Regions from separate parts of the Cobetia sp. 5-25-4-2 genome, predicted to be linked through region 1. Evidence: predicted binding sites of a transcription regulator. Region 1 holds the regulator's gene; each other region holds the start of a gene.
What was found. Region 1 encodes sigma-54, which starts transcription at its own class of promoters, with help from an activator protein. Its sites were predicted from a motif close to TGGCACNNNNNTTGCTNT; they were not measured.
Positions count from the first base shown of each region.

Region 2: the regulator sigma-54 is predicted to act here: its motif matches at 2,098-2,115, upstream of glnL (nitrogen regulation protein NR(II)).
Region 3: the regulator sigma-54 is predicted to act here: its motif matches at 1,873-1,890, upstream of HXS65_RS08465 (NarK family nitrate/nitrite MFS transporter).
Region 4: the regulator sigma-54 is predicted to act here: its motif matches at 4,041-4,058, upstream of HXS65_RS03945 (dimethylamine monooxygenase subunit DmmA family protein).

Region 1 covers NZ_BLWK01000001.1:123,074-130,397, forward strand. Annotated here, with positions in the region: gene rapZ (RNase adapter RapZ) at 1-865, opposite strand, end outside; gene HXS65_RS00550 (PTS sugar transporter subunit IIA) at 962-1,432, opposite strand; gene hpf (ribosome hibernation-promoting factor, HPF/YfiA family) at 1,442-1,750, opposite strand; gene HXS65_RS00560 (RNA polymerase factor sigma-54) at 2,350-3,798, opposite strand; gene lptB (LPS export ABC transporter ATP-binding protein) at 4,126-4,866, opposite strand; gene lptA (lipopolysaccharide transport periplasmic protein LptA) at 4,869-5,447, opposite strand; gene lptC (LPS export ABC transporter periplasmic protein LptC) at 5,546-6,229, opposite strand; gene HXS65_RS00580 (HAD family hydrolase) at 6,229-6,798, opposite strand; gene HXS65_RS00585 (KpsF/GutQ family sugar-phosphate isomerase) at 6,925-7,324, opposite strand, start outside.
Region 2 covers NZ_BLWK01000004.1:295,838-303,161, reverse strand. Annotated here, with positions in the region: gene ntrC (nitrogen regulation protein NR(I)) at 1-987, opposite strand, end outside; gene glnL (nitrogen regulation protein NR(II)) at 984-2,063, opposite strand; gene HXS65_RS11010 (DUF4124 domain-containing protein) at 2,377-3,018, opposite strand; gene glnA (glutamate--ammonia ligase) at 3,436-4,842, opposite strand; gene HXS65_RS11000 (hypothetical protein) at 4,835-5,128, opposite strand; gene typA (translational GTPase TypA) at 5,502-7,310, shown strand.
Region 3 covers NZ_BLWK01000003.1:220,253-227,576, reverse strand. Annotated here, with positions in the region: gene HXS65_RS08470 (hypothetical protein) at 1-140, shown strand, start outside; gene HXS65_RS08465 (NarK family nitrate/nitrite MFS transporter) at 326-1,684, opposite strand; gene HXS65_RS08460 (ANTAR domain-containing response regulator) at 2,294-2,869, shown strand; gene HXS65_RS08455 (CmpA/NrtA family ABC transporter substrate-binding protein) at 2,920-4,128, shown strand; gene HXS65_RS08450 (TetR/AcrR family transcriptional regulator) at 4,344-4,964, shown strand; gene preA (NAD-dependent dihydropyrimidine dehydrogenase subunit PreA) at 5,148-6,512, opposite strand; gene HXS65_RS08440 (NAD(P)-dependent oxidoreductase) at 6,512-7,324, opposite strand, start outside.
Region 4 covers NZ_BLWK01000001.1:915,437-922,760, forward strand. Annotated here, with positions in the region: gene glnT (type III glutamate--ammonia ligase) at 1-379, shown strand, start outside; gene HXS65_RS03930 (glutamine amidotransferase family protein) at 497-1,414, shown strand; gene HXS65_RS03935 (protein glxC) at 1,414-2,100, shown strand; gene HXS65_RS03940 (FMN-binding glutamate synthase family protein) at 2,115-3,455, shown strand; gene HXS65_RS03945 (dimethylamine monooxygenase subunit DmmA family protein) at 4,143-4,829, shown strand; gene HXS65_RS03950 (PDR/VanB family oxidoreductase) at 4,814-5,758, shown strand; gene HXS65_RS03955 (DUF3445 domain-containing protein) at 5,798-6,853, shown strand; gene amt (ammonium transporter) at 7,000-7,324, shown strand, end outside.

The DNA of each region.
Region 1 (7,324 bases):
CCGTATGTATCCCCAGTTCCCGGTGGCGTAGACGCACTTCCGGAAGCTGCTTGGCGAAATGTTCGGCCAGCTGCTCGCAGAGATAGACGCTGCGATGCTGGCCACCGGTACAGCCCACCGAAACGGTCAGGTAGCTGCGATTGCTGGCCTGATAGGCGGGCAGCCAGCGTTCCAGCCAGCCGGCGATGTCATCCTGCATTGCCTTGACGTCCGGGTAGCGCTGCAGGAATTCCGCCACGCTGTCATCACGACCGGTATCGCTGCGCAGATTGATGTCCCAGTAGGGGTTGGGCAGGCAGCGGGCATCGAACACCATGTCGGCATCGGTCGGCACGCCATGCTTGAAGCCGAAGGACTCGAAGGTGAGTGTCAGATGACGAGAGCTGTGCTGCGCGACCTGTTCGGTGATGCGCGAGCGCAGGTCATGCACGCTGAGGTTGGTCGAGTCGATGACCAGATCCGCCTTCTGACGAATCGGGGCCAGTGTCTGCTGCTCGATCTCGATGGCCTCGGCCAGCGTGCGGTCATTGTCACGGGTCAGAGGATGACGGCGGCGGGTCGCGGAATAGCGTTCGAGCAGGACACGGGAGTCCGTGGTCAGGTAGACGACCTGCACATCCATGCCGCTCTGACGAACGCTGTCGAGCAGTTCGGGGAAGCGACTCAGGGCATCGGGGAGGTTGCGCGCGTCAATGGAGACCGCGATGCGCCGGCGGGTGGGGCTGTCCTTTTCCAGCTGCTCGACCAATGGTGCCAGCAGCATGCCGGGCAAATTGTCGATGGCATAGTAGCCAATGTCTTCCAGCGCCTGGAGGGCAATCGATTTGCCGGAACCGGAGCGACCACTGATGATCACGATCTTCATGGAGTGCTCTCCCAGGGCGAGGTCAGCATGAGGTGAAAGCGGAGGGTGCCTGAGGCCAGTCAGCGACAAGCCCGGAGCGAGTCCGGGCTTGCAGGTTCAGCGCGCCGGCAATTCGGCGATGGCCGAGGTCAGGGCATCGAACAATGCTCGCTGACTGTCTGCCTGGCGCAATGCTGCCCGGTTGGTGGGCGAGTTGAGCAGTTCCGCCACCTGGCCGAGCAGAGTGAGATGGGTGTCATCTGCCTCCTCGGGGACCAGCAGCACGAACAGCAGATCGATGGGTTCGCCATCGATGGCATCAAAGTCGATGGGATCACCGAGCTTCATGAACGCCGCGATGGGGGTCTTGCAGTGTGGACTGCGTGCATGTGGCACGGCCACGCCGTGGCCGATGCCCGTCGAACCCAGTCTCTCGCGCCCGATCAGGCGCGAGAAGACTTCCTGGCTGTCCAGGCTGGGAATGTTCTGAGCAATGAAGGTGCTGAAGAATTCCAGCACCCGCTTCTTGCTCCCCCCGGGGACGCCGTAGAGCGTGCGCTCGGGGGGAAGGATCTGATCAAGTGTCATGGCAGAAGGTCAACGGGTCCCGGTGCCCTGAGAGCGAGCCTGGGACTTTTCCTTGTGTTTGACCAGCTGGCGGTCCAGCTTGTCGGCGAGCGCGTCGATGGCAGCGTACATGTTGGGGTCTTCTGCCAGGGCATGGAGGTCGGCGCCAGCGGCGTGCAGGGTGCAGGCAGCCTGTTGGCGTTCCTTCTCGATCGACAGTGTCACCTGAACATTGGTGATGTTGTCGTAATGCCGTTCGAGGCGAGCGAGCTTCTCGTTGACATAATCGCGGAGAGGATCGGTGAGTTCCACATGATGCCCGGTGATATTCACTTGCATGGACACGCTCCTTTATCCAGCGGGTTGCCTTTGAATTGTAACCCTTTTTGACTGCGAGCAAACCCTGATTGAACGCGCGGCCACTTTCTGACTCCGGCCATGGTCTCGTGGCGATCATCTGCTGGCGAGAGCGGCGGTGCCGGTGTACCGAGCGTCTACCCCGACAATGCCCAAGCTTTGAACAAAGATCAACGCTGCGCTGCATCGTGGGGCAAGGCTTGTCTTCAACCCAGCGAGGGATATCAGCAGGTTCTTCATGAGCATCGCCTCGCATCACGGACGGAATGGGGCTCGAGAAACCGGCCGTTTGTGGCCAATGTCAGCATTTACGTCGACGTTCGTGTGGCAGGAGTCGGTGGCGACCTCTGGCTATCTGTCCGTGGGATGTGAGGGAAAAAGAAAGCACTCTGGAGAAAAGTGGCTGGAAAAATAGGCAATTGGGGGCGTGAAGTCACTCACGCAGTCGCAAGGACAGGCATTGCCAACCGGTATTCAGACGACCGATTGGCAGATGATGCCAGGATGGCAGGTGCAAGGGGGCGAGCATCAGCGCTCCGACGTGTGGAGCCCACTGGCTTGCGGGTATCCGTTGTCGAGACTCACGCCAAGCGCTTGCGCTCGCTGGAGGAGGGGATGCCCATGGCCTCGCGATACTTGGCGACCGTCCGGCGCGCTACCTCGATGCCATCACTGGCCAGCAGATCCACCAGGCGTGAGTCGGACAATGGCTTGCGCGCCGGTTCTTCCGAGATCAGCTTGCGAATGCGCGCACGGATCGCGGTACTGGAGTGCGCGTCACCGTTGCCGCTGCCACCCACCTGACTCGAGAAGAAGAACTTGAGTTCGAACACGCCTCTCGGGGTGTGGATATATTTCTGGGTGGTCACCCGCGAGATGGTGGATTCGTGCATCTCGACCACTTCCGCGATGTTGGCGAGGATCAGCGGCTTCATGCCTTCTTCCCCCTGCTCGAGGAAGTCGATCTGGCGCGCCATGATCTCGCGGCCCACCTTGAGCAGGGTGTCATTGCGTGAGGACAGGCTCTTCATCAGCCAGCGGGCTTCCTGAAGATTGTCCTTGAGGAAGGTGTTGTCCGCGGACTTGTCGGCCCGCTTGATGAGGGCGGCATATTCCGGCTGGATACGCAGCTTGGGCAGCGCTTCCGGGTTGAGCTCGACCTGCCAGCCGTGACGCGTATGACGGACCAGCAGGTCCGGGATGACGTAATCACTGGCAGGCTCGCCCCAGGCGGACGCCGGGCGCGGGTCGAGCGCCCGTACCAGACGAATGACGTGATCCAGCTCATCATCATCCAGGCTCAGGCGACGCTTGAGCAGCTTGCGATCGTCATTGCCCAGTGCCTCGAGGAACTGCCGCACCAGACGGCGGGCCTGGGCCAGCAGCGGCAGATCGTCCGGCAGCAGGGCCAGCTGCAGCAGCAGGCATTCGCGCAGGTCTCGAGCGAACACACCGGTGGGATCGAACTGCTGAAGGCGCAGCAGGACCTGCTCGAGTTCCGACGCCTTGAGGCCGGGCAGTCCCTGACCTCGCAGGCCATCGACCAGTTCGTCCAGGCTCATGCTCAGGTAGCCGGCCCCATCCACCGCATCGATCAGACTCTCCGCCATCTGCCGTTCACGCGCATCGAGGTCCGTCATCGCCAGCTGCCAGCGCAGATGGTCCTGCAGGCTTTCGACACTGGTGTTGCGATCGAAGTCCGGTCCGTCCTCGCTCGAGCTTCCGCTGCCGGAACTGGTCAGGCTGCCTGCGTGATCCTGGTAGAGGTCCGACCAGTCACTGTCGAGAGGGTATTCTTCAGGAATCTCGCTGTTGGTCTCGGAGGTGGAGATCTCGCTCTTGTCCTGTGTCTCCGCGACATCCAGCGACTCGTATTCCTCGTCAAGCTCCAGCATGGGGTTTGACTCAAGCGCCTGCTGTATCTCCTGACGCAGGTCCAGCGTCGACAACTGCAGCAGCTGGATCGCTTGCTGAAGTTGCGGGGTCATGGTCAGGGAAGTGCCGAGTCGAAGCTGCAAGGTGGGTTTCATGGGGTCTGTCATTCACGGCAAAGGAACGTGCATCTACGCTATACCGTGGGTCGGGGCACTGACAAGGGGCAGTCGAGAATATTCAAGCAACTTGCATGCCATGTTGCCACCAAGGTGGTATGGACGTCATGCATTCGAGTGAGGTGTGGCAGAGCAGGAGGGTTCACGGGGAGATCACGCAAGCGCATGTCGAGGCGCTTGCGTGAGGGGGGCGGGGAATGAGACCCCGACAGTGAAGCAGGAAGTGGCGGTTGCTGGTGAGAGCAGGGGAGGTCGGACAGCTCTCGTCAGGCTGACGGCTCTTACCAGGCTGACGGCACTCTCGGGCTAGAGCTTGAACTCATGGCCCAGGTAGACATCACGCACCTGCTGGTTGGCGAGGATGGTGTCGGCGTCGCCATGCGCGATGATCTGGCCATCGCCCACGATGTAGGCGGTATCGCAGATGTCGAGTGTCTCGCGCACGTTGTGATCGGTGATCAGCACCCCGATGCCGCGGTCACGCAGCTGGCGCACGATGCTCTTGATCTCGCCCACCGAGATGGGGTCCACGCCGGCAAACGGCTCATCGAGCAGCACGAAGTCCGGCTCGGTGGCCAGTGCGCGAGCGATCTCCACGCGGCGGCGCTCCCCGCCGGAAAGGCTCATGCCGGCACTGTCACGAATATGCGTGATGCTGAACTCGTTGAGCAGCTCCTCCAGGCGTGCCTTGCGTCCGTTGCGATCCAGGTCCTTGCGCGTCTCGAGGATCGCCATGATGTTGTCGGACACCGAGAGCTTGCGGAAGATCGAGGCTTCCTGGGGCAGATAGCCGATGCCGGCGCGAGCCCGCTGATGCATGGCGGCGCCGGACAAGTCGTGGTCATCGATGGTCACGCTACCGGCATCCGAGCGCACGAGGCCGACGATCATGTAGAACGAGGTCGTCTTGCCGGCCCCGTTGGGGCCCAGCAGGCCTACGATGTCACCCTGGCGGATTTCCAGCGAGATGTCCTTGACGACCTTGCGACCCTTGTAGGCCTTGGCCAGATGACGAGCGCTGAGGGTACGTGGGCTGGCAGCAGTCATGCTCATTGGTCCTTGCTGGCATTGGCGCCACGTGGCGTCAGGGTCATGTGGACGCGTGACCCCTCGGAGGATGAGGCATCGGTGCCATTGCTGGCATTGACCTGGCGCTTGTCCAGGAAGTATTCCACGTAGCCGCCTTCGAAGGTGTCGTCGCCTTTCTCCAGACGGGCATCGCCGACCAGTTCCACCCGGCGCTCCAGCGCGTGGTAGCGAATGGTATTCGCCCAGCCCTTGACCAGTCGCTCGTCGGTATCGGGTTTCTGCTCCATGTAGGCGCGCTGGCCGGTGGCCTTGACCAGGGAAATCTCGCCGCTGTCGGCGCGACTGATGTCAACGCGCGCGGCATCCAGCTTCATGCTGCCCTGGCGCATTTCCACGCGACCGGTATAGGTGGCCGTGCCGGCCTTGTCATCCAGTGACAGTGAGTCGGCGGCAATGTTGATCGGCTGGTTGGCATCGCTGTCCAGCGCCAGTGCGGTCGGGGAAAGCGTCGTCATGCCAAGTGCCAGGCCAAGGGCCATGACACCGGGTCTGAGTGTCTGGCGCCAGACCGTCAAGGGCGTGAGAGTCGTTGAAGTCATGGAGTGCTCCTTGGCAGAACTGGTAAGGCTTCACGATCACTCAGGCCATCGTGAAGCGGAAATCGGGGAGAGAGGATTCGGCGCATGCAGGGGTGCGCTCACTGATCCTTGGCCGGCGCGGCATCGAAGGTGCTGGAGACGCGGCCATCATCGTCACGGGTGGTGTCATTGCCGGTGTCGAGAGTCTCGGCTTCCCGGGCGGCATCGCTCTTGCCCTTGCCGGGTTGCAGGGTACTGCGGACGCGGCCTTCCAGCTGGGCGGAATCCTGAGAGAGGTCAGCGCTGAAGCGGTCACTCTCGACGCGTTGACCATTCTGGGTGATCACCACCGGCACGTCACTCCAGGCACGGTTCTGCTCACGACTGTAATGCAGCACGTCGGTGTCCAGTGTCCAGGCATCCGAAGGCTGGCGCAGTCTGGCATTGCCCTCGAGGGTGAAGGTGTCGCCGCCGGCGCTCAACACGCCACTGTCACCCGTGGCGTACCAGCGACGGTCTTCGCTGTCGTTGGTCCGGATCTTCGGTGCCTGCGCACGCGTCACGTCATCGCCTGGCGTGTGTTCGATGTGCGGGGAGGTCATCGACTGGATCGACACTCCCCGCGCATCGAAGCGTGTCATGTCAGCCCCGTCGAGATAGTAATCCGGCTCATCACTGCTGGCGTCGACATTCACTGTCGACTCCAGACTGTTGCGCTGCTCGATCAGGGCCATGACGCCGCCGACCAGCAGGAGCAGCAGCATCAGCCACAGGCGCGGAGAGGGACGGGGCAGACGTGGCATCAGGCGCGCGACTCCTGCAGGTAGGTATCCAGCACCGAGGCCCAGTGGCCCTGTGCCTTGAGCAGCAGATCACAGATCTCGCGCACGGCACCATCACCGCCCTGACGCGTGGTCACCCAGTTGGCTTCGCTCATCACATAGGGCATGGCGTTGGGAACGCTGACCCCCAGGCCGACGCGACGGATGGCTTCGCGATCCGGCAGGTCATCTCCGCAGTAGGCCACCTCATCCAGCGCGATATCGTGCTCGCGACACAGGTTGGTCAGCGCGACCAGCTTGTCCTCGCGGCCCTGAATGACGTCCTGGATACCCAGCTCCTTGGCGCGACGTTCCACCATCGGCGAGCTGCGACCCGTGATCAAGGCGACCCGGATACCGCTGCGCAGGATCAGCTTGAGGCCGTGGCCATCCTGGACATGGAAGCTCTTGGTTTCCACGCCATTGGCATCGTACTGCAGCCGGTTGTCCGTCAGCACGCCGTCCACATCCAGCGCCAGCAGGCGCACGCGACGTGAGCGGTCGATGATGTCCTGGGGGTAGTCCTCCGCCAGGGAAGTGATGTCATTCATGGTCTTTCTCCTCGCATTCCGTGCATGCGTGACGCATTCCTGTAGGCGACGACCGCCAACGGCTGCGTGCTGCCCTCGCCAGACTCACGGGACTGTCGTGCAGAGACAGCAATCCCGCGGGGGAGTTCAGATCACGCCGCTGGCCAGCAGGCCGTGCATGTGGATGGCGCCGATCGGGTGCTCATCCTCGTCACAGACTACCAGAACGCTGATGCGGTTTTCTTCCATGATGCGCACCGCCTCGGCGGCCAGCATGCTTGAGCGGATGGTCTTGCCACCGCGCGTCATGACGTCATCGACCTTGAGCGCACGCAGATCGCCGTGCTGATCCAGGGTGCGGCGCAGATCCCCATCGGTATAGACGCCGACCAGATGCTCGTCCTCGTCGATCACGCAGGTGAAACCCATGCCCTGGCGGGTGATCTCGAGCAGCGCATCGCGCAGCGGGCTGCCCAGCGCCACGCGTGGCAGGGCATCGCCTTGATGCATGACGTCCTGCACGCGCAGCAGCAGTCGCCGCCCCAGA
Region 2 (7,324 bases), on a different contig from region 1:
GGCTTCGGCGAGGAAGTGCTGCATCAGGCGCGGGATGTCCTCACGGCGCTCTGACAGCCGCGGCAGGTGGACGCGAATCACGTTGAGGCGGTGGAAGAGATCCTCACGGAAGCGACCATCCTCCACCAACGCCTCCAGGTGCTGGTGGGTCGCGGCGATGATACGCACATCCACCTTGACCGGCGTGATGCCCCCCACGCGGTAGAACTCGCCATCCGCCAGCACCCGCAACAGGCGTGTCTGGGTTTCCGCCGGCATGTCGCCGATCTCGTCCAGGAACAGGGTGCCACCATCGGCCTGCTCGAAGCGTCCGCGACGCAGAGCGGTGGCACCGGTGAAGGCGCCCTTCTCGTGGCCGAAGAGCTCTGACTCCATCAGGTCCTTGGGGATCGCCGCCATGTTCAACGCGATGAACGGCTTGGCCTTGCGGGGCGAATGCTGATGCAGCGCCTGGGCGACACGCTCCTTGCCGGTCCCGGATTCGCCGTTGATCAGTACGGTGATGTGCGACTGGGACAGGCGACCGATGGCCCGAAAGACCTCCTGCATCGCTGGCGCTTCCCCGATGATCTCCTTGGTCAATCCTTCCGGCACCACCGCGGGGGCCTTGGATTCCCGCGCGTGCGCCACGGCACGCCGCACCAGCGCCAGCGCCTCATCGACATCGAAGGGCTTGGGCAGATACTCGAAGGCACCGCCCTGATAGGAGGCCACGGCACTGTCGAGGTCGGAATGGGCCGTCATCACGATCACCGGCAGGTCCGGATAACGCTCGCGGACTCGTGCCATCAGATCGAGGCCATCGATACCGGGCATGCGGATGTCGGTGATCAGCACATCCGGGCACTGGCGCATGATGCTGGCTTCTGCCTGATCCGGGCGCTCGAAGCTTTCCACCTCGAGGTCAGGCTGGGCCAGAGCGCGCTCCAGTACCCAGCGGATGGCGCGGTCATCATCGACGATACAGACGCGTGCAGTCTCGCTCATGAGGGATCTCCAGAAGTGCCGGCAAGCGGGATTAATAGTCGGAATTCGGTATGGCCGGGGCGCGAGTCACACTCGATCAACCCCTGATGCTGGTGCAGGATGCCCTGGGCGATGGAAAGCCCGAGCCCTGAGCCTTCGGCGCGCCCCGAGACCATCGGGTAGAACAGCGTCTCGCGCAGCGCCTCGGGAATGCCCGGGCCGTTGTCGCTGATCGCCAGCTCACAGACCAGACGATGGCGCTCATGACCCAGCGTGAACTGCCGCCGGGCCCGCGTGCGCAGGGTGATCTCCCAGGGCGCCTCATTGCCATCGGCTGATTCGGGCTGCGGCTGCTCGTTGAGGGCCTGGGTCGCGTTGCGCGCGATGTTGAGCACCGCCTGGATCAACTGGCCTTCATCGCCGATGACTTCAGGAAGGCTCGGGTCATAGTCGGCCGTCAGCTTGATGTGATGCCCTTCCGCCGCCAGCAGGGAGCGCACCCGCTCGGTCACCGAGTGGATATTGACCGGCGACTGCAGCGGTGGCCGATTCGGCCCCAGCATGCGATCGACCAGATCGCGCAGGCGATCCACCTCCTCGATGATGATGCGCGTGAACTCCACCATCTGCGGTTCCGGCAGATCGCGCTCCAGCAACTGGGCCGCGCCCCGGATACCGCCAAGCGGGTTCTTCACTTCATGCGCCAGCCCGCGTGTCAGCACCTTGACGGCTTCCTGCCGAGCGATCAGCGCCTCCTCGCGGGAGATCTGCATCAGACGATCACGCGGCTCGATTTCCACCAGCAGCTCATTGGCGCTGACCGGGGTCGCGGTGAAGTCCACCGTCAGCGGCTCGTTGGCCGCATTGACGATCTCGGCCTCACGCTGGGTATAGGGATGCTGTTCTTCCAGCGCCTTGCGCAGCACCTTGATGGGCTCTTCATCCAGCCCGGTCAGATGTTCAGGGGAGCTGCCCTTGACGCGCACCAGGCTGACCGCCAATAGCGTCTCGGCCGCCGGGTTCAGCCATACCACGCGCAGCTGTGCATCCAGCACCACCACGGCAGTATTCAGGTGTTCGAGCAGTCGTTGATGCATGCCTTTATCCGCCATTCGCAGTACGTCTCCCTGTTCTGCAATAACCGCGCCAGTCTGGTGCAAATGCCGCGTGCATGGCACCCGCGCCGATGCACCTCTTTCGGGCGTCGATTTGAAGCACCATTATGGTGCACCAAAGGATCGCACTGCCAACCCGATGCAGCAGACCTGCTCATCAGCGGGCGTGCTGCTGCATCGCGGGCGATACCGTTGCCAGACCTGGCGACAAAAAAGGCCACCCGAAGGTGGCCTGATGACCTGGCGCGCGAGTCACGTGTCGTTCGCAAGCCAGGAGGACTGTCACCCCCGTCTCTCAGCCACCCCCGGCATTGGCCGGGTTGTTGGGATTGCGCGGGAGATTGACGCTGGCGCGTTGCACGTAGACCACTCGGGGCTCGGTGGTCTGGCGCACTCGTCCGGAGGCATCCAGCAGCTCCGCCTGGATGACGTGCTTGCCACGCTCGAGCCCCGGCACCATGAAGACACTGCTGTTCATGGCCGATTGCGACGGCGCGCCATCCACGGTCACGCGTACCTTGTGCTCGGGACGCAGCTGCGGCTCGATGGCCAGGCGCACCGCCAGGTTGCCGGCCTGCCCCGTAGGCAGCGTCTCTTCATTGCTCGGGCTCTGGATGAAGAAGCGGGTATAGCCACGGAAGCTGACATCCACGGCAGGCGCGGAGGGTCGGCTACGGGAAGCGGTCTCGGACGGGGAAGATGACACGCCACGCGAAGCAGGCGCGCGCGAGGGAGCAGACTCGGTGGAAGGCACCACACTCAGCGGCGTCAGCTTGACCTTGCTGCCACCCGCCGGCTGATCACTGAACACCACGTTGCCGTTGGCATCCACGTGCCGGTAGACCTGAGCCGCCTCGAGCTCCGCCGAGACGCTGCTCAGGGCCAGCACCGCTGACAGGCAGAGACCGAGCGTCGTCATGCCGGGCAGGCGAGCCATCCGCCGCATTCCCTTGACCGGCAAGGACCTGCTGTCACCCACTGAACCGATGCCACGCGAAGAAGAAGTGAAGGGCCACATCCGGGAATTCCTGAAGAAGTCATGGGAAGCCAGAAGCGCGCATCCGCTCCTGCCAGTCGTGTCACTCACTCGGACGCTACCAGCGTGCCAGAAGTGACATATCCTGCTGCCAAGTTACAAAGCTTCCCGCGTTGATACCAGCCCTGCTTGTTGCGACGCGACTTTCCGCGACGGGTCACGGGTCCTGGACAGCCGGGAGTCAGCTCTTAGAGCACATGTCTCAGAAACGAGAACAGGGCCATACCTGTCGGTATGACCCTGTGTGTCTCGCCTCACGCATGCCCCGCGCTCAGACTGCTCCGGGCGGGGCCGTGAGCGACATGCGCCGTCGGTAGATCAGACGCTGTAGTACATGTCGAATTCGAGCGGGTGAGTCGCCATGCGCAGGCGCTGGATGTCTTCGCCCTTCAGCTCGAGGTAGGCATCGATCATGTCGTCGGTGAAGACGCCACCCTGGGTCAGGAACTCACGATCGCCGTCCAGCGCGGTCAGTGCCTGTTCGAGGCTCTCGGCCACGGTCGGAATGGACTTGGCTTCTTCGGCCGGCAGGTCGTAGAGGTTCTTGTCCATGGCATCGCCCGGGTGGATCTTGTTCTTGATGCCGTCGATACCGGCCATCAGCATCGCGGAGAACGCCAGGTACGGGTTGGCCGTCGGATCCGGGAAGCGAGCCTCGACACGCTTGCCTTTCGGGCTGGCGGTGTACGGGATACGGATGGAAGCGGAACGGTTGCGGGCAGAGTAGGCCAGCATGACCGGGGCTTCGAAGCCCGGCACCAGACGCTTGTAGGAGTTGGTGGACGCATTGGTGAAGGCGTTCAGCGCACGAGCGTGCTTGATGATGCCGCCAATGTAGTAGAGGGCCATTTCGGACAGACCCGCGTACTCGTCACCGGCGAACTGGTTGTCGCCATCCTTCCAGAAGGACTGGTGAACGTGCATGCCGGAACCGTTGTCACCGACCAGCGGCTTGGGCATGAAGGTCGCGGACTTGCCGTAAGCGTGCGCCACGTTGTGGATCACGTACTTGAGTTCCTGAACCTCATCGGCCTTCTTGACCAGGGTGTTGAACTTGACACCGATCTCGTTCTGGCCGGCGTTCGCCACTTCGTGGTGGTGAACTTCGACTTCCTGACCGATGGCTTCCAGGGTGTTGCACATGGCAGCACGGATATCGTGGAAGCTATCGATCGGCGGGACCGGGAAGTAGCCGCCCTTCAGACGCGGACGGTGACCCAGGTTGCCGCCTTCCGGCGTGGAATCGGTCGCCCATGCACCTTCTTCGGAAGAGATCTTGAACATCGCGCCGTTCATCTCGTTCTTCCAGTGCACTTCATCGAAGATGAAGAATTCCGGCTCCGGACCGAAGAAGGCAGTATCGCCCAGACCGGTGGACTTCAGATATTCCTCGGCACGCTTGGCGACGGAACGCGGGTCGCGCTCATAGCCCTGCATGGTGGCCGGCTCGATGACGTCACAGCGCAGCACCAGAGTGGTGTCTTCGGTGAACGGGTCAAGGAAGGCAGTGCCGTCGTCCGGCATCAGGATCATGTCGGACTCGTTGATGCCCTTCCAGCCTTCGATAGAAGAACCATCGAACATCTGACCATTCTCGAAGAATTCTTCGTCAACCGTGCGCGCCGGGATGGAGACGTGCTGCTCCTTGCCCTTGGTGTCGGTGAAGCGCAGATCAACCCACTTGACTTCGTGTTCTTCAATCAGGGCAAGTGTCTTCTCAGCCATGGTAATTCTCCGATGGAGCCGGCGGCTCGGTTGCAGTTGGTGTCAGCGTTGTCTGTTCAGGTCTTTCGTTGTCTGTCTTTTTTCTCATGGTCAGCCAATGGATGCCAGCCATGAAGAGGATGACCTGATAATGCATCGAGCGTGCCAGAATGAAGCACACCAGAACATCAACAACAATAACTAACTGAAAACAATGAAGAAATACATGCACCCAAAGATGACATGCTGGATTTTGCAGCGAGAAACATGACCCCACAAGGTGCAGAAAAGAGGATTGCGCAGGCACGAATTATCATATTGGTGCATCAAAAAATGCCCTGGCACCAATATGGTGCACGGCGAGCCATCAGGCCGATCTGACCGGTCGCATCAGCCTCACGCTGGCCGCGTCAATTCGAGAGAACTCGCTGTCGATGACGGTCTTTTTCGCTCGTGATCGTCATGGCAGCCCCTGGCCACAAGTTTTTTTTCATCTGTCACAAGCGCGCGGAAAAGACTTGAGAGACAATCATTTGGGCACTTCAGGCCAATCCATGGCCCTCACTGACCCGCCTCGTGAATGCACGATGCTGGCAGGAGGCATGCCATGCCCCCTATAATGCGCCCCAAATCACAAGCGCCCGGTACGCGAGCGCCCATTTTCCGCACAGGTTCCCGTCGTGATCGAGAAACTTCGCAACATAGCCATCATCGCCCACGTTGACCACGGTAAAACTACCCTGGTCGACAAGCTCCTGAGTCAGTCTGGCACCCTGGACCGCAAGGCCGAGGGTCAGGAACGCATCATGGATTCCAACGACCAGGAAAAAGAGCGCGGCATCACCATTCTCGCGAAGAACACCGCGATCCAGTGGAACGATTACCACATCAACATCGTGGATACCCCTGGGCACGCTGACTTCGGTGGCGAAGTCGAGCGCGTGATGTCCATGGTCGATTCCGTGCTGCTGCTGGTCGATGCTGTCGATGGCCCGATGCCGCAGACTCGCTTCGTGACCCAGAAGGCTTTCGCCCAGGGTCTGAAGCCGATCGTCGTCGTCAACAAGATCGACCGTCCGGGCTCTCGTCCTGACTGGGTCGTCGACCAGATCTTCGATCTGTTCGACAACCTGGGCGCGACCGACGAGCAGCTCGACTTCCCGATCATCTACTGCTCTGCCCTCAACGGCATTGCCGGCATGGATCCGGAAGACCTGCAAGACACCATGGACCCGATGTTCCAGTCCATCGTCGACATCGTCGAGCCGCCGAAGGTCGAGCTGGACGGTCCGTTCCAGATGCAGATCTCCGCACTGGACTACAACAGCTACGTCGGCGTCATCGGTCTGGGCCGCATCAAGCGCGGTTCCGTCAGCCCGGGTCAGCAGGTTTCCATCGTCACCAAGGAAGGCGCTGTCCGCAAGGGCAAGATCGGCCAGGTCATGACCCACATGGGTCTGGACCGCGTGCAGACCGACAAGGCGACCGCCGGCGACATCGTCTGCATCACCGGTATCGAGAACCTCGCGATCTCCGACACCATCTGCGACACCGCGACCGTCGAAGCGCTGCCGCCGCTGACCGTCGATGAGCCGACCGTCTCCATGACCTTCCAGGTCAATGACTCTCCGTTCGCCGGCCAGGACGGCAAGTTCGTCACCAGCCGCAACATCCGTGAGCGTCTGGACCAGGAACTGATCCACAACGTCGCCCTGCGCGTCGAGCAGGGTGAGACGCCGGAGAAATTCGTCGTTTCCGGCCGTGGTGAGCTGCACCTCTCCGTGCTGATCGAATCCATGCGTCGTGAAGGCTTCGAGCTGGCCGTGGGCCGCCCGGAAGTCATCATCAAGGAAATCGACGGCAAGAAGCAGGAGCCGTACGAAGAAGTCATCATCGACTGTGAAGAGCAGCACCAGGGCTCCATCATGGAAGAGCTGGGCTACCGCAAGGGTGAGCTGACCAACATGAACCCGGATGGCAAGGGTCGTGTGCGTCTGGACTTCATCATCCCGTCACGTGGTCTGATCGGCTTCCGTGGCCAGTTCCTGACCCTGACCTCCGGTACCGGCATCCTGACCAGCCGCTTCGATCACTACGGTGACCTGAAGGAAGGCGCAGGCGTCGAGCGTCGCAACGGTGTCATGATCTCCATGGTGCCGGGCAAGGCACTGTCCTACGCCCTGTACACTCTGCAGGAGCGCGGCAAGCTGATCATCGGTCACGGTACCGAAGTCTATGAAGGCATGCTGGTGGGTATCCATAACCGTGCCAACGACCTGGTCGTCAACCCGACCAAGGCCAAGAAGCTGGACAACATGCGCTCCACCGGCAACGACGAGAACATCGTGCTGACCCCGCCGATCCGCTTCACTCTGGAACAGGCGATCGAGTTCCTGGATTCCGATGAGCTGGTGGAAGTCACTCCGCTGCACATCCGTATCCGCAAGAAGTACCTGAAAGAGAACGAGCGCAAGCGCGCCAGCAAGTAAGACGCTGCCCGTGC
Region 3 (7,324 bases), on a different contig from region 1:
TGATGATTGCCATGCTGGGTCTCGGTGGCCTGTCACTCGCCGGTTGCGAGGACGAGGGCCCGATGGAGAAGGCTGGCGAGAAGATGGACAACGCCGTGGAAGACGCCGGTGACAGCGTCGAGAACGCTACCGACAGCTGATGGCTGGCCGTGACTCGCCCGCGAGCACGGCGAACCGCAAGATGTGAATGCACAAAGGCCCCGCCTCTCATGAGGCGGGGCCTTTGCATGTCAGGGCTTCGTGTATCAGGGCTTCGTGTATCAGGGCTCCGTGTATCAGGGCTGCATGTGTCAGAGGTTTGAGAAAGTCTCAGGAAGAGACAGGCTCAGACAGACACGGGCTGCTGGTCACTCTGCTGCTTGCGTTCCGCGACGGCGGCCTCATAGGCGCGGCCTTCCTCGGCCTCGGTGGCGGCGCTGAAGCGCACCAGCAGGGCGAACAGCGAGATCACGATCACGCCCATGCCCAGATACATCAGGCCTTCCTGGTAGGTCAGTTCTTCACTGCGGAACAGGAAGCCCGCGGCGACAGCCCCCGCGTTGCCGCCCGCGCCGACGATACCGGCCACCGCGCCCAGTGCCTTGCGATTGACGAAGGGCACGATCCCGAAGGTGGCGCCTTCCGCCATCTGCACGAACAGGCTGAACACCAGCATGATGCCGATGGCCACCGCGAGGGTTTCCATCTGGGCGAAGCCGACCAGCGCCACGCCTTCACACAGCAGCGCGATGAACAGCCAGCGCACGCGACCCTTGAGGCCGGATTGACGGGCGAACAGGTCGGAGAAGACGCCGCCCAGGGTGCGCGCGAACAGGTTCATCAGGCCGAACAGGCCCGCGATGAGGCCGGCGGTGGCGAGATCGAGATCGAAGTGATCGAAGAAGTAGATGGCGGCGACGTTGTTGATGGTCAGCTCGACCCCGAAGCAGGCGCCGTAGACGAGGAACAGGGCCCAGACACGGATGTCGCGTGCCGCCGCGCCGAAAGTGGCGCGCATGCTGTATTCCTTCTCGGCCTTGGGCAGCTCTCCACGCTCACGCAGCTCGCTGAAGTTGCCGTCCGGGGCATCCTGGGTGAAGAAGTAGTAGGCGATCCCGGTGAGGAACAGCACGATGCCCGGCACGACCATCGCCAGACGCCAGCCCAGGGTCTGCTCGACGCCCAGCATCAGAAGGCCGGCCATCACCAGCGGCATCAGCATCTGGGTGGTGCCGCCGCCCAGGTTGCCCCAGCCGGCGGTGGTGGCATTGGCGGTGCCGACCACGTTGGGGCCGAACATCACGGAGGTGTGGTACTGGGTGATGACGAAGGACGCGCCGATGGCACCGATGGCCAGACGGGCGAGGAAGAAGGATTCGAAGCTGTCGGCGAAGCCGATGCACATCACCGGCAGAGAGCCGAGGCACAGCAGCCAGGTGTAGGCCTTGCGTGGCCCGATGCGATCACACAGCACGCCGATGGCAAGTCGCACGATCACCGTGATGGCGACGGAGGCGATGATGGTGTTGCCGATCTGGGTCTTGGTCAGGCCGAGGTCATCGCGCACCACGGCCATCAAGGGCGCGATGCCGAACCAGCCGAAGAAGCAGACGTGGAAGGCGAACCACGACATGTGGAAGGCGCGCATCTGCGGGGTATTGAAGCTGAACAGCCGGATACGGCTGGCCTTGTTGCGAATATCCATGAGTGGGCTCCTGGTACAGCGTCGGTGCCGGGCGCCAGGGTCTCGGCGCACGACGGGTGGTCGAACAGCTGTGAACGACAGCGGGGCGCCTCGTCATTGAGGGGCCTGGTTCGACGCACTCGTACTCCCGGGAGCCTGGTCCACGTCATGGATGATGCATGGCACGCTTGTCTGCCATTGCCTGACTCAAAGCAAGTAGCGCGCCACTTGCGGGGGTGTTGTGCGTCCAACCCCCGTCATATCAAGGGCTTGGAATCATCATGTCGGGCAAGACAGCAGTGGGGAGTAAGCAGGGCGATGCCCAGTGGCGGTGCGCGGCGAGGTGAGGATGATCCAGTCTGGCGCACGTGGCGGGCGAGAGATCGCCAGATCACGCCATGCATCATTGCTGTGCAGCCGGGCGCGCCCTTGCGCACTGCGGAAGGCCTTTCTGGCCAGCGCTGCACCAGTTTGTGGCATGAATCCTGCAGTGTCAGAGGCGTGACGCCATCCTGACTCCCGCTTGCGAAGACGCCGTCGTCCTTGATCTCGGACGTCGGTGCCTGATCGCTCGAGGCGTCGCCTGACACCCCGGCACCACCGCCTGACACACTGCCAAGGAAGCCTGATATGCCCGTGACCGTGTTGATCGTCGATGTGCGCAGCGAGCGTTCCGCCGCTCTGGAGCAGGCGCTGTTGAGCGCCGGCTTCGAGGTGGCGCTGCGGGTCGATGAACACGAGGACCTGCATGCGCTGGTGCAGCACCATCAGCCGGATGCCGTGATCATCGACGCCGACCTGCCCAGCCGTGACACCCTCGAGCACCTCGGCCAGCTGGGGCGTCACTATCCCAAGCCGATGATCATGCTGGCCAGTGAGGACGCGCCGGACCTGGTGCGCCAGGCGGCTGGCGCCGGCGTGTCCGCCTACGTGGTGGATCACGTCATGCCGGCGATGGTGCGCAGCATGGTCGAGGTGGCCATCACCAGCTTCGAGGCTCACCGTGCCCTCAAGGGCGAACTCAATCGCACCCAGACCACTCTGATACAGCGGCGCAGCGTGGATCGCGCCAAGGCGCTGGTGATGGAGAGTCGCGGACTGGGGGAGGATGCGGCCTACCAATATCTGCGCAAGACCGCGATGAATCGGCGTCTGGCATTGCACGAGCTGGCCGATGAGCTGCTCAAGGCGTCGCGTCGGCACTGAGCCGAGTCTCGTGATGTCCTTCTCTTTCGATCGTTCAAAAGGTGGATGTGATGCTCAGTGATTCTCTTCTCAATGGCCATCAGTTGACGCTGGGGTTGATGCCGCTCAATGACGCGGCACCTCTGGTGGTGGCGGAGCGTCAGGGGTTCTTCCGTGAGGAGGGACTGGCCGTGACGCTCAAGTGGCAGCCGTCGTGGGCGGCACTGCGCGATGACCTGCAGACCGGCGTGTTGCAGGGCGCGCAGATGCTGGCGCTGATGCCGCTGACCTCGACCCTGGGGCTGGATGGCCGCGCCACACCGGTGATCAGCGCGATGACGCTCAATCTGGGCGGCAACTCCATCACCCTGTCGCGGGCCCTGATGGCGGCGCTGGCCGAGGAGGGGCATGACCTGGGCTCTCCGCTGGCGGTGTCTCGGGCGCTGGCGGCGCACGTGCAGAAGCGCCGCGAGCGTGGGGAGGCGGCGCTCAAGCTTGCCAGCGTGCATCCCTTCTCCTCTCACCGCTATCTGTTGCGTTACTGGCTGGCGGCCGGCGGGATCGACCCGAATCGCGACATCGAGATGCGTGCGGTGGCCCCGCCGTTGATGGCCGCCCAGCTGGCAAGTGGCGCGCTGGACGGCTTCTGTGTCGGAGAGCCCTGGAACAGTCTGGCCGCCGTGCAGGGCATGGGCCAGGTGGTGGCGGGCAGTCACGATATCTGGCGCTTCGGGCAGGAAAAGGTGCTGGGCGTGCGCGAGGACTGGGCGGAGCAGCACCCGCTGGCGCATCAGGCGCTGATTCGCGCGCTGCTCAAGGCCTGTGCCTGGCTGGACCGCCCGGGCAACCGTGAGCAGGCCGCGCAGTGGCTGCATGATGAAGGCATGCAGGAAGTGCCGCTTTCGGTGGTGGCGCGTGGACTGCGCGACGTGGATGTCGAGCAGTCGGTGGAGGCGTTCCAGCGGGAAAATCCCGGCTGGACCATCTTCCATCGCTACGCGGCCAACTTCCCGTGGCGCTCGCAGACCCGCTGGTATGCCGCCCAGATGCAGCGCTGGGGGCATCTCGAGGGAGTCAGCGACAATGACCTCGAAGCGACCCTGGCACGCTGCGTACGCCCGGACCTCTACCGCAGCGCAGCCCGCAAGCTGGGCATGGTGGTGCCGGTGGCGGATGAGCGCAGCGAAGGCACGCATCCGGCGCCCTGGTGGCTGAGCGGCGAGGCAGGGCAGGTGCCGATGCCGGCGGATGGCTTCATCGATGGGGCGGTCTTCGAATGACACCGCTGGCGCGCGCTGAAGCGTGAGGCGACAAGCCGAGGGGTGAGCAGTGGGAAGCGAGTCAAGAGGCGAGAGGTGAGGGGTGAGGGGTGAGGGGTGAGGGGTGAGGGGGTAGAGAAGAGACGCCCGCGAGCGCGAAACCTGTCGGCTCAGGCATGTTGGCAGTGCGGTTATGATATTCTCATCCCACTGCCAGCACCGCGTCAGGGGATCGCATGACCACTCGCAAGTCTCAGATTCGCAAGGATAATGTCGGCCGCATCCTGCTCGCCGCCGAAAAGATCTTCGCTCTCAAGGGCTATGTCGGCGCCAGCATGGTCGATATTGCCGCCGAGGTAGAGCTGCCCAAATCCAATCTGCATTACTACTTCAGCACCAAGGAAGCGCTGTATCGCGCGGTCCTCGATGGTCTGCTGGCGCTGTGGAAGGAAGATGCGCTGTGCTTCGAGGCCTATGACGACCCGCAGCTGGTGCTCTCCACCTACATTCGCGCCAAGATGATGCACTCGCGCCAGCGTCCGTATGGCTCCAAGGTATGGGCCAGCGAGATCATGCAGGGCGCGCCGGTGCTGGGCGAGGAGCTGACGGTGTGGCTCGACGAGTGGGCCGAGATGAAGAAGTCACGCCTGCGCCAGTGGATCAGTGAGGGGCGCATTGACAACGTCGATGCTTCCGCCTACCTGTACATGATCTGGGCCAGCACCCAGCACTACGCCGACTTCGACCACCAGATCGCGGTACTCAATCAGGGCAAGGCGCTGAGTGATCGCGAATTCGAGCAGGCGGTGCAGAACGTCACGCGGGTGCTGCTGAAGGGCGTTGGCTTGTCCGCCTGAGTCATCAGGTGATGTCATTATTATATTACCCTAAGGCTAACAATGATCATCATTGATGGATCATGAGACCATTGAAAAGGGGCTGCCATTGCTGGCAGCCCCTTTCTGTTTTCACGCCACTGAACGTGGCGTCATGCGCTGGTATCTGTGCGGATCATCCAGATCTTGTCCGCAACGTCAGGGTCACGCCGCGCGATGCGGGTTGCGCGGGTCCTCCATCCAGTTCATGTACGGCTTGCCGGTGTCCTGCACTTCCATGGTGATGCAGTCCTCGACCGGGCAGGTGATCTCGCACAGGTTGCAGCCCACGCAGTCGGCGTCCTTCACCTCATAGCGGGCGGTGCCGTTGTCCCTGGCCAGATGCAGGATGGCCTGGTGCGAGGTGTCCTCGCAGGCGATGTAGCAGCGTCCGCAGCCGATGCACTTGTCCTGGTCGATCCGCGCGATCACCTGGTAGTTCATGTCCAGCTGCTTCCAGTCGGTGGTGTTGGGCACCGCCGCGCGGGAGAACTCCTCGATCCGCTGATAGCCCTTGCTGTCCATCCAACGCCCCAGGCCGTCCTTCATCTCCTCGACGATACGGAAGCCGTGCAGCATCGCCGCGGTGCACACCTGCACGCTGCCCGCGCCGAGGGCGATGAATTCGGCGGCATCTTCCCAGTTGGAGATGCCGCCGATACCCGAGATCGGCAGGTTGGCGGTTTCCGGTGTGCGCGCGATCTCGGCCACCATGTTCAGCGCGATGGGCTTCACGGCGCTGCCGCAGTAGCCGCCATGGGTGCTGCGGTCGCCGACGATGGGATGCGCGACCATGCGGTCGAGGTCCAGATGGGTGATGGAGTTGATGGTGTTGATCAGCGAGACGGCATCTGCGCCGCCACGCCAGGCCGCCTTGGCCGGTTCGCGCACGTCGGTGATGTTGGGGGTCAGCTTGACGATCACCGGCAGCGAGCTGTAGGTCTTGCACCAGCGCGTGACCTGCTCGACATACTCCGGCACCTGGCCCACCGCCGCGCCCATGCCGCGTTCCGGCATGCCGTGGGGACAGCCGAAGTTGAGCTCGATGCCGTCACAGCCGGTAGCCTCGACCTGCGGCAGGATGGTCTTCCAGGCCTCTTCCTCGCACGGCACCATCAGCGAGACGATCAGCGCGCGGTCCGGCCAGTCCTTCTTGACCTGGGTGATCTCGCGCAGGTTGATCTCCAGCGAGCGGTCGGTGATCAGCTCGATGTTGTTGAAGCCGCTGACCTCGCCATTCGGGCCATAGTGCGCCGAATAGCGCGAGGAGACGTTCACTGCCGCCGGGTCTTCCCCCAGCGTCTTCCAGACCACGCCTCCCCAGCCGGCTTCGAAGGCGCGTACCACGTTGTAGGCCTTGTCGGTGGGCGGGGCGCTGGCCAGCCAGAAGGGGTTGGGGGCACGGATGCCGGCGAAGTTGACCGACAGATCGGCCTTGTAGCTGGCGACGTGATCGCCACTTGCTCCAGCACTTGAGCCAGCGCCTGCCGGACGCGCGTTGTCATCATTGAGCGGGGTATGAATGGTCATCAGGCGGCCTCCACCTTGAGCATCAGATCGTGATGGATGGCCTCGGCGGCCAGCTTGCCGTGGGCGACGGCTTGAACGGTGAGATCCTGTCCGCGAGCGATGCAGTCACCGCCGGCATAGACGCCCGGCAGACTGGTGCGCAGCATCTCGTCCACCTCTATCTTCGCCCCCTCGCGGGCCAGCCCCGCGGCATGCGCATCGCTCAGGCTCGCGTCATCGAAGCCCTGGCCGATGGCGGTGAAGATCCCATCGCAGGCCAGGGTGAAGGTCTCGCCGGTATCGACGAGTCGGCCATCCTCGACCCGTGTGCGCGCGAACTGCATCGCATTGAGCGCGGCGTCACCACCATCCTCACTGTCGCTTGCCACATCGATGGCCAGCGGACGCGCCCAGGTGTGGATCATCACGCCATTGGCCCGCGCGATTTCCTGCTCGTGATGGGTGGCGGACATCTGCTCCTCGCCACGCCGATAGACCAGATCCACCGTCTGCGCGCCGAGGCGCCTGGCCTGCACGGCGATGTCGATGGCGGTGTTGCCGGCGCCGATCACCACCGCGTGCCTCGGCACTGCCAGCGCGTTCAGTTCGCCGCTCTGACGCAGCACCTTGATGAAGTCGGTGGCCGCCATCAGGCCGCTGGCATCCTCGCCGGTCAGGCCGAGGGCATGGCTGGTGCCAAGGCCCAGGCCCAGGAAGACGCTGTCGAACTCGCGTGTCAGGGAGGCCAGCGCCAGGTTGTCGCCGAGGCGCTGGCCATGGCGGATCTCGATGCCGCCGATCTCGAGCAGGAATTCGACTTCGCGGGCGGCGAA
Region 4 (7,324 bases), 790 kb from region 1:
CAACCGCTCGGCCATGGTGCGTGTGCCCTACGGTCGCCTCGAGTTCCGCCTGCCGGACGCCGGCTGCAACCCCTATCTCGTGCACGCCGCCATCATCGCGGCGGGGCTGGATGGCGTGGCGCGCAAGCTGGACCCGGGCACGCCCCACAACATCAATCTCTACTCGCTGACCCCGAGCGAATGCGCCGAGAAGGGCATCGAGAAGCTGCCGCAGAATCTGGCCCTGGCCATCGATGCGCTCGAGGCGGACAGCATTCTGCGCGAGAGCCTGGGCGAGGGGATCTGCGCCGAGTTCATGCGCCTCAAGCGCGAGGAATGGCTGGATTACAACGCGCAGGTCAGTGCCTGGGAAGTCCAGCGCTACGCCGAATTCTTCTGATCTCATCCGGCGGCGCTCGCGGATCTCGCGGGTCATGTCAGACGAGGGTCGCCACTGTCACCACCACGCTCAAGACATCAGGCAGGAGACGCCTCCTGCCCGTGAGAGGACATCACCATGTGTGGAATCGTAGGGCTTTATCTCAAGAACCCGGCGCTGGAATCGCGCCTGGGGGAGCTGTTCGAGCCGATGTTGATCGCGATGACCGATCGCGGCCCGGACAGCGCTGGCTTCGCCATCTATGGCGACGAATTTGACGCTGGCATCAAGCTGACGCTGCAGAGCGATGGTGTCGATGAGGATTGGGACGCGATCGCCAAGGGCCTGGGCGAGCAGGTCGGCACGGTGGCGGACTGGTTCAGCAATGCCAGTGTCGCGGTATTCAAGATCGCCGGGGAAGAGAGTGCCGTGCGCAGCTGGCTTGCCGACAGTGCCCCGCAGATTCGCGTATTGAGCGTGGGGCAGAGCATCGAGATCCTCAAGGCGGTGGGCCTGCCGGCCCATATCGCCAGCCTCTATGGTCTCAAGGGCATGCAGGGCAGTCACATCATCGGCCATACCCGCATGGCGACCGAAAGCGCCGTGACCCTGCAGGGCAGCCACCCGTTCTCCACCGGGCGTGACCTGTGCCTGGTCCACAATGGCTCGCTGTCCAACCACAACTGGCTGCGCACCAAGCTCAAGCGTGAGGGCATCAGCTTCGAGACCGACAACGATTCCGAAGTCGCCGCTGGCTATCTGACCTGGCGTCTGGAGCAGGGCGACAGCCTGGAAGCCGCGATCACCGGCGCCCTGAAGGACCTTGATGGCTTCTTCACCTTCACCATCGGCACCCGTGATGGCTTCGCCGTGGTGCGTGACCCGATCGCCTGCAAGCCTGCCGTGATCGCCGAGACCGATGACTACGTGGCCATGGCCTCGGAATACCGTGCCCTGGCCAGTCTGCCGGGCATCAAGGATGCCCGCGTGTGGGAGCCGGAACCCGGCCGCCTGTACCTGTGGGAAAAAGACACCGCCCGTTCGGAGGCCGCGTAATGATGAAGACTCACGATCTGGCCGTTGATGGGCTTCGCGAATTGAACCAGGCCCTGCACGATGCCGACATCCTGAAGGACGCGCGTGAGTGGCGAGTGGTCAATTCCGACGGCGCCCACAACATCGCCTGCGGCATCAATGACGACATCAGTGTCGATATCGATGGCCACGCGGGCTACTACTGCGCGGGCATGAATCAGAAGGCCAGCGTCACCATCCACGGCAACACCGGGGTCGGGGTGGCGGAAAACATGATGTCCGGCTGCGTGCGGGTCAAGGGCGATGCCTCCCAGTCCGCGGGCGCGACCGCCCACGGCGGCCTGCTGATCATCGAAGGCAATGCCTCGGCGCGCTGCGGCATCTCGATGAAGGGCGTGGATATCGTCGTCAAGGGCAACATCGGGGCCATGAGTGCCTTCATGGGCCAGGCGGGACGCATGGTGGTCTGCGGCGACGCCGGTGAAGGCCTCGGCGATTCGCTCTATGAAGCGCGACTCTACGTGAAGGGCACGGTCGCATCGCTGGGCGCGGACTGCATCGCCAAGGACATGCGTGCCGAGCACCTGGAAGAACTGGCGGAGCTGCTGGCAAGTGCCGGTATCGATGAAGACCCGGCCAGCTTCACGCGCTACGGATCTGCGCGTCAGCTCTATCACTTCAAGGTCGACAACGCCTCAGCCTACTGATCAGGATGCCCAACATGACCGACGAGACTCAAACACAGCCCTACAACCCGGCACTGCGCGAATCCGCGACCTTCGGCCGCGATGTCATCCACGAGATCCAGCGCGCGGCGGAAACAGGGATCTACGATATCCGTGGCTGGGGCGCCAAGCGCAAGGTGCCGCATTTCGACGACCTGCTGTTCCTCGGCGCCAGCATGTCGCGCTACCCGCTGGAAGGCTATCGCGAGAAGTGCGAGACCGAAGTCGTGCTTGGCACGCGCCATGGCAAGAAGCCGGTGGTGATCAGCACGCCGGTGACCATCGCCGGCATGAGCTTCGGTGCCCTGTCCGCCCAGGCCAAGGAAGCGCTGGGGCGTGGTGCCTCGGAAATCGGCACCTCCACCACCACCGGCGATGGCGGCATGACCCCGGAAGAGCGCGGCCAGTCCTCGCGCCTCGTCTATCAGTACTTGCCGTCGCGCTACGGCATGAACCCGGATGACCTGCGCAAGGCCGATGCCATCGAAGTCGTGCTCGGGCAGGGCGCCAAGCCCGGTGGTGGCGGCATGCTGCTGGGGCAGAAGATTTCCGAGCGAGTCGCGGGCATGCGCACTCTGCCGCAGGGCATCGACCAGCGCAGCGCCTGTCGCCACCCGGACTGGACCGGCCCGGATGACCTGGCGATCAAGATTGCCGAGCTGCGCGAGATCACCGACTGGCAGGTGCCGATCTACGTCAAGATCGGCGCGACCCGCACCTACTACGACGTCAAGCTGGCGGTGAAGGCGGGCGCGGATGTCATCGTGCTGGATGGCATGCAGGGCGGCACCGCCGCCACCCAGGATGTCTTCATCGAGCATGTCGGCATTCCGACCATGGCCGCCATCCCCCAGGCCACTCAGGCACTGCAGGAAATGGGCCTGCATCGTGAAGTGCAGCTGATCGTCTCCGGCGGGATTCGCAACGGCGCCGATGTCGCCAAGGCGATCGCGCTGGGTGCCGACGCCGTGGCCATCGGTACCGCCGCCTTGATCGCGCTGGGCGACAACCATCCGCGTTACGCCGAGGAGTATCAGAAGCTGGGGTCCGCCGCCGGTTTCTATGACGATTTCCAGGATGGCAAGTGTCCGGCCGGTATCTCCACCCAGGACCCGGAGCTGAGCCAGCGACTGGACCCGGTCGCGGCCGGCAAGCGTCTGGCCAACTACCTGCGCGTGCTGACGCTGGAAGCCCAGACCCTGGCACGTGCCTGTGGCAAGTCACACCTGCATCATCTGGAGCCGGAAGATCTGGTCGCCCTGAATGTGGAAGCGGCCGCCATGGCACGTGTTCCGTTGGCGGGCACCAACTGGGTGCCGGGCCAGGGCGGTTACTGATGGCACGATCTCTATCGTGCGTGTGCCATTGCGCATGAGAGCGATCGTGCATGGCTGCCATTGCGCATGATTGTCATGGCAAAGCTGCGAAGCCTTTTGTCAGCAAGATCGCCGCAATGTTGTCCAGGCAAAATGTCGCAATGACAAGAACTCTGCTCCGGTTGATGTAGAAAAATATGACCTGACGATATTGAGTTATCAAAGCGCCTCACCCTTCGGTGAGGCGCTTTCTTTGGTGGTGAGTACAATCAAGGAAAAAGGCCAATATCATGCAAGCGAAAGTGCATCAGAATGCTGACGGTGGAGAAGCGCGTAGTGTCGTGTCGATTGTGAGATCGTGATTCTCCCAAGATAAAGTTTTTCCATTCTTTCAGCATCTTGAAGACATTAAATGAGAAATATGTCAGGCGTAGAGATTGGCTTATGAGGTCAGGTTGGGTCAGGGCAATAATGGTGAATGCAAGCCGATATTCATGAGCTTTGTGTTCTGTTTTGGTGCGTGAATACCTCTATTGATTGTTCATATGTGAAATGGGGTTTTCAGACGATTTTGCCGGGCATTCGGGGTAATGATTTTGCCGTCAATGGCACGAAATATGCTCAAGAAATGGAGTGGTAGTCGGATGCACGTCATCGTCAAGACGGCGGCATTACAACAAGGACAATTTCTCAGAGCAGGGTCGTGTCATGAAAAGCCCGCAATCATCCTCTGTCACTGCCGGGATTCGAAGTCGGCAACACTATCCACGCATCGAGGCGCTGCCCGATGCCCAACGGTATCTGGTGGCCTGTCAGTCTCCCGAGAGCCTACCAGGCACTGGAGAGGCGGCGGGCAACGCCCGTCAGCAACTGCAGATGCATTGTCAGCTGATCAGTACGCTGCTGGGGCAGCTCGGTAGCCGCGAGGTGGGAGACGCCGTGCAATCCGCTCCGGCAACAGAGGCGTTACCCACGGGGCCCGCCGACAGCGCCCGCCTGCATCGCTGGTACGACGTCGATGACCGCCCGAAGGCCTGCGACGCACTGGTCGGCGCCATCAGCGAGATCGGTGTCGCGGGGTGTCTGGTCATCATCGGCAGTGAGCATTTCGTGTGGCAGGTCGCCAATCTGGCTCAGCAGCAGGGTCTGTTGCTGGATGACATGGTGATGCTGCCGGTGGCTGCCCTGGGGCGGCATGTGTTCTGCGTGCACTGTCAGCAGGTCAGTGAGCACGTCATCCACTCACCGGCGGCCTGTGATGGCTGTGGTTTGATGCTGGAAGTGCGTGATCATTTTTCCAAGCGTCTCGGCGCCTACATGGGCGTGCGAATCGATGCGGAAGCCCCGGGAGAGATTCCCCCACAGGAGGAGGTGGCACCATGTCTCGCTTCATGAAGGCGCGGGTCGCCGCGGTCGATCAGCTCAGCAGCAGCGTGCGCCGTCTCACTCTGGTGCCTGCCGATGAGGCCTCACCCTTCACGCCGTTCTCACCGGGCAGTCATGTGGTGCTGGGCATTCCAGGAGAAGGGCGGGTGTGTCGCAACGCCTATTCATTGATCAGCCCGCCGGATGATCCCTCGCAGTACTGCATCGCGGTGCGTCGTCAGCCGATCTCGCGTGGGGGCTCCGAAGCCATCCATTCACGCGTGCAGGTCGGCGACGAGCTGGAGCTCAGCCCGCCGGCCAACCTGTTTCTGCCGCACTGGCAGGCGCGTCACCACCTGATGCTGGCAGGCGGCATCGGCATCACGCCGTTTCTCTCCTACCTGCCGGAGCTGGAGAGTCGTGGCGCCAGCTGGGAGCTGCACCTGCGCAGCCAGGACCTCGACGTCGCCCGCTTCCCGGAGGCCGCGCCCTATCTGGCGAGTGGCAACATCACCCAGCACCGTCTCGAGCGTCCGAATCTGAAGGCCCTGCTGGCGCGTCAGCCCGCCGGCACGCACGTCTACCTCTGCGGCCCGCAGGCCATGATCGATGCCGTGAAGGACGCGGCGCGCGAGCTGCACTGGAGTCTCGCGCGCATTCATCACGAGGTCTTTGCCGCCCCGGAACCGGGGACCCCCTTCACGGCCGTGGCGCGTGGCAGCGGCGTGGAAGTGGCGGTCGGTGCCCAGGAATCCCTGCTGGAAGCGCTGGAGCGCAGCGGTGTCGAGGTGACAAGCCTGTGTCGTGGCGGCGTCTGCGGACAGTGTCGGGTCGAGATGCTGGAGGGGGAGGCGGAGCACCGTGATGCCTTCCTCGATGAACAGGAGCGGGCCAGTCAGCGCTGCGTGATGCCCTGCGTTTCCCGGGCACGCAGCCAGCGGCTGGTGCTGGATCTCTGAAACCGTCTTTCGCGAGATGGACCCCCAAGGAGCAGGAACATGCAATTTTCCCCGCGAGATGACCAGGCGTTCCATGGTCAGTTCACCTTCAAGAATTCCGACTACGCCATCCAGCGTTTTCCCTTCCCGTTCCCGGAAGATGAGTACCGTTACTCGGTCAATATCGAGCCGCATGTCTTGCCGGGCAAGCCGGGCTCCATCACCGAGCACATGCTGGATATCGATGAGCACTACCTGAGCGAGATCGCCGAGCGTGAGCGGGTGCTGGCCAAGGACCCCAGACGCTGCCTGGTGATGCCACACATGCAGCCGGCAGCCTGGGACTTTCTCGAATTCGTGATGACGCACTACGCCCGGGACTATCCGCAGGCCTTCAGTTTCGAGCGCGAGGGCGATGACTGCGTGTGGCGCAACCATCTGCTGGGGCTGGAGCAGGCCTTTTGCATGGGCGATGACACCAGCCTGCCACTGCCGCCACTGGACTATATCGGTCGGCAGATGCAGGGCGATATCGCGCTGCTCGACCAGCGCGACGGTGACCTCTTCATGGACGCCGGCATGATCACCTGTCCGGCGGACTGGTCACTGGCCTTCGATGCCGGCATGAGCTTCAAGCAGTGGCATGGCCCGGTGCCGCTGGCGCATGAGATGGGCGTGTTCGATCGCGCGCTCAAATACCTGTGCGCCATCCAGGTCGGCGGGCCGGTGCGACGCCTCAACTGGACCATGACCATCCATCCGCGCATGGACAGCTCCCCGGAGACCTATGCCGAGTGGGGCAGTGATCGCACCACCATCACCGCCGAAAACGCCGGTCGTGATGTGCATCTGCGCGTCGAGCTGCAGACGCTGGTGCGCATGCCGCGCAGTCATGCGCTGTTTTTCGGTATCCGCACCTATCTGATCAGCCTCGAGGACCTGTGTACCAACCCGGTCTGGCAGACGCGTCTGCTGAAGGTGCTCAAGACCCTGCCGGCAGAGCTGATCGACTACAAGGGGCTGACGCGCTATCTGCCCAGCGTGCTCGAGTGGCTGGAAGCCCGCGAGGCAAGCGTTGCGGCCAAGGCCGAAGCACCGGCGCAGGCAGCGGTCTAGACCACGCTCTCGGCAAGCTGCTTTTGGCAGACAGCTCCTGATAAAGAGCTCTCGGCAAACCGCTCTCGGCGCCGAGGGCGTGATAGGGAATGGATCGCAAGCCACTGACCACAGCGCTTGCGGATAACAACAAAGGGGAAACGCTGGTGAATATTGATGTGCTGCAACTCAGCTACGCGCTGGATACGTTCTACTTCCTGATGTGTACCGCGCTGGTCATGTTCATGGCCTGCGGCTTCGCGATGCTGGAATCCGGGCTGGTGCGCTCCAAGAATACCGTCGAGATCCTGACCAAGAATGCGCTGCTCTACGGCATCGCCTGTCTGGTGTTCCTGGTGGTGGGCTACAACGTGATGTATCCCGGTGACAACGCCATCAGCAGCGTGATTCCGGGGCTGTCGTTCATGCTCGGCGCTGACAATACCCTCAGCGACATCAGTGCTGGCGAAGGGGCGGCCTATTACTCCAGCA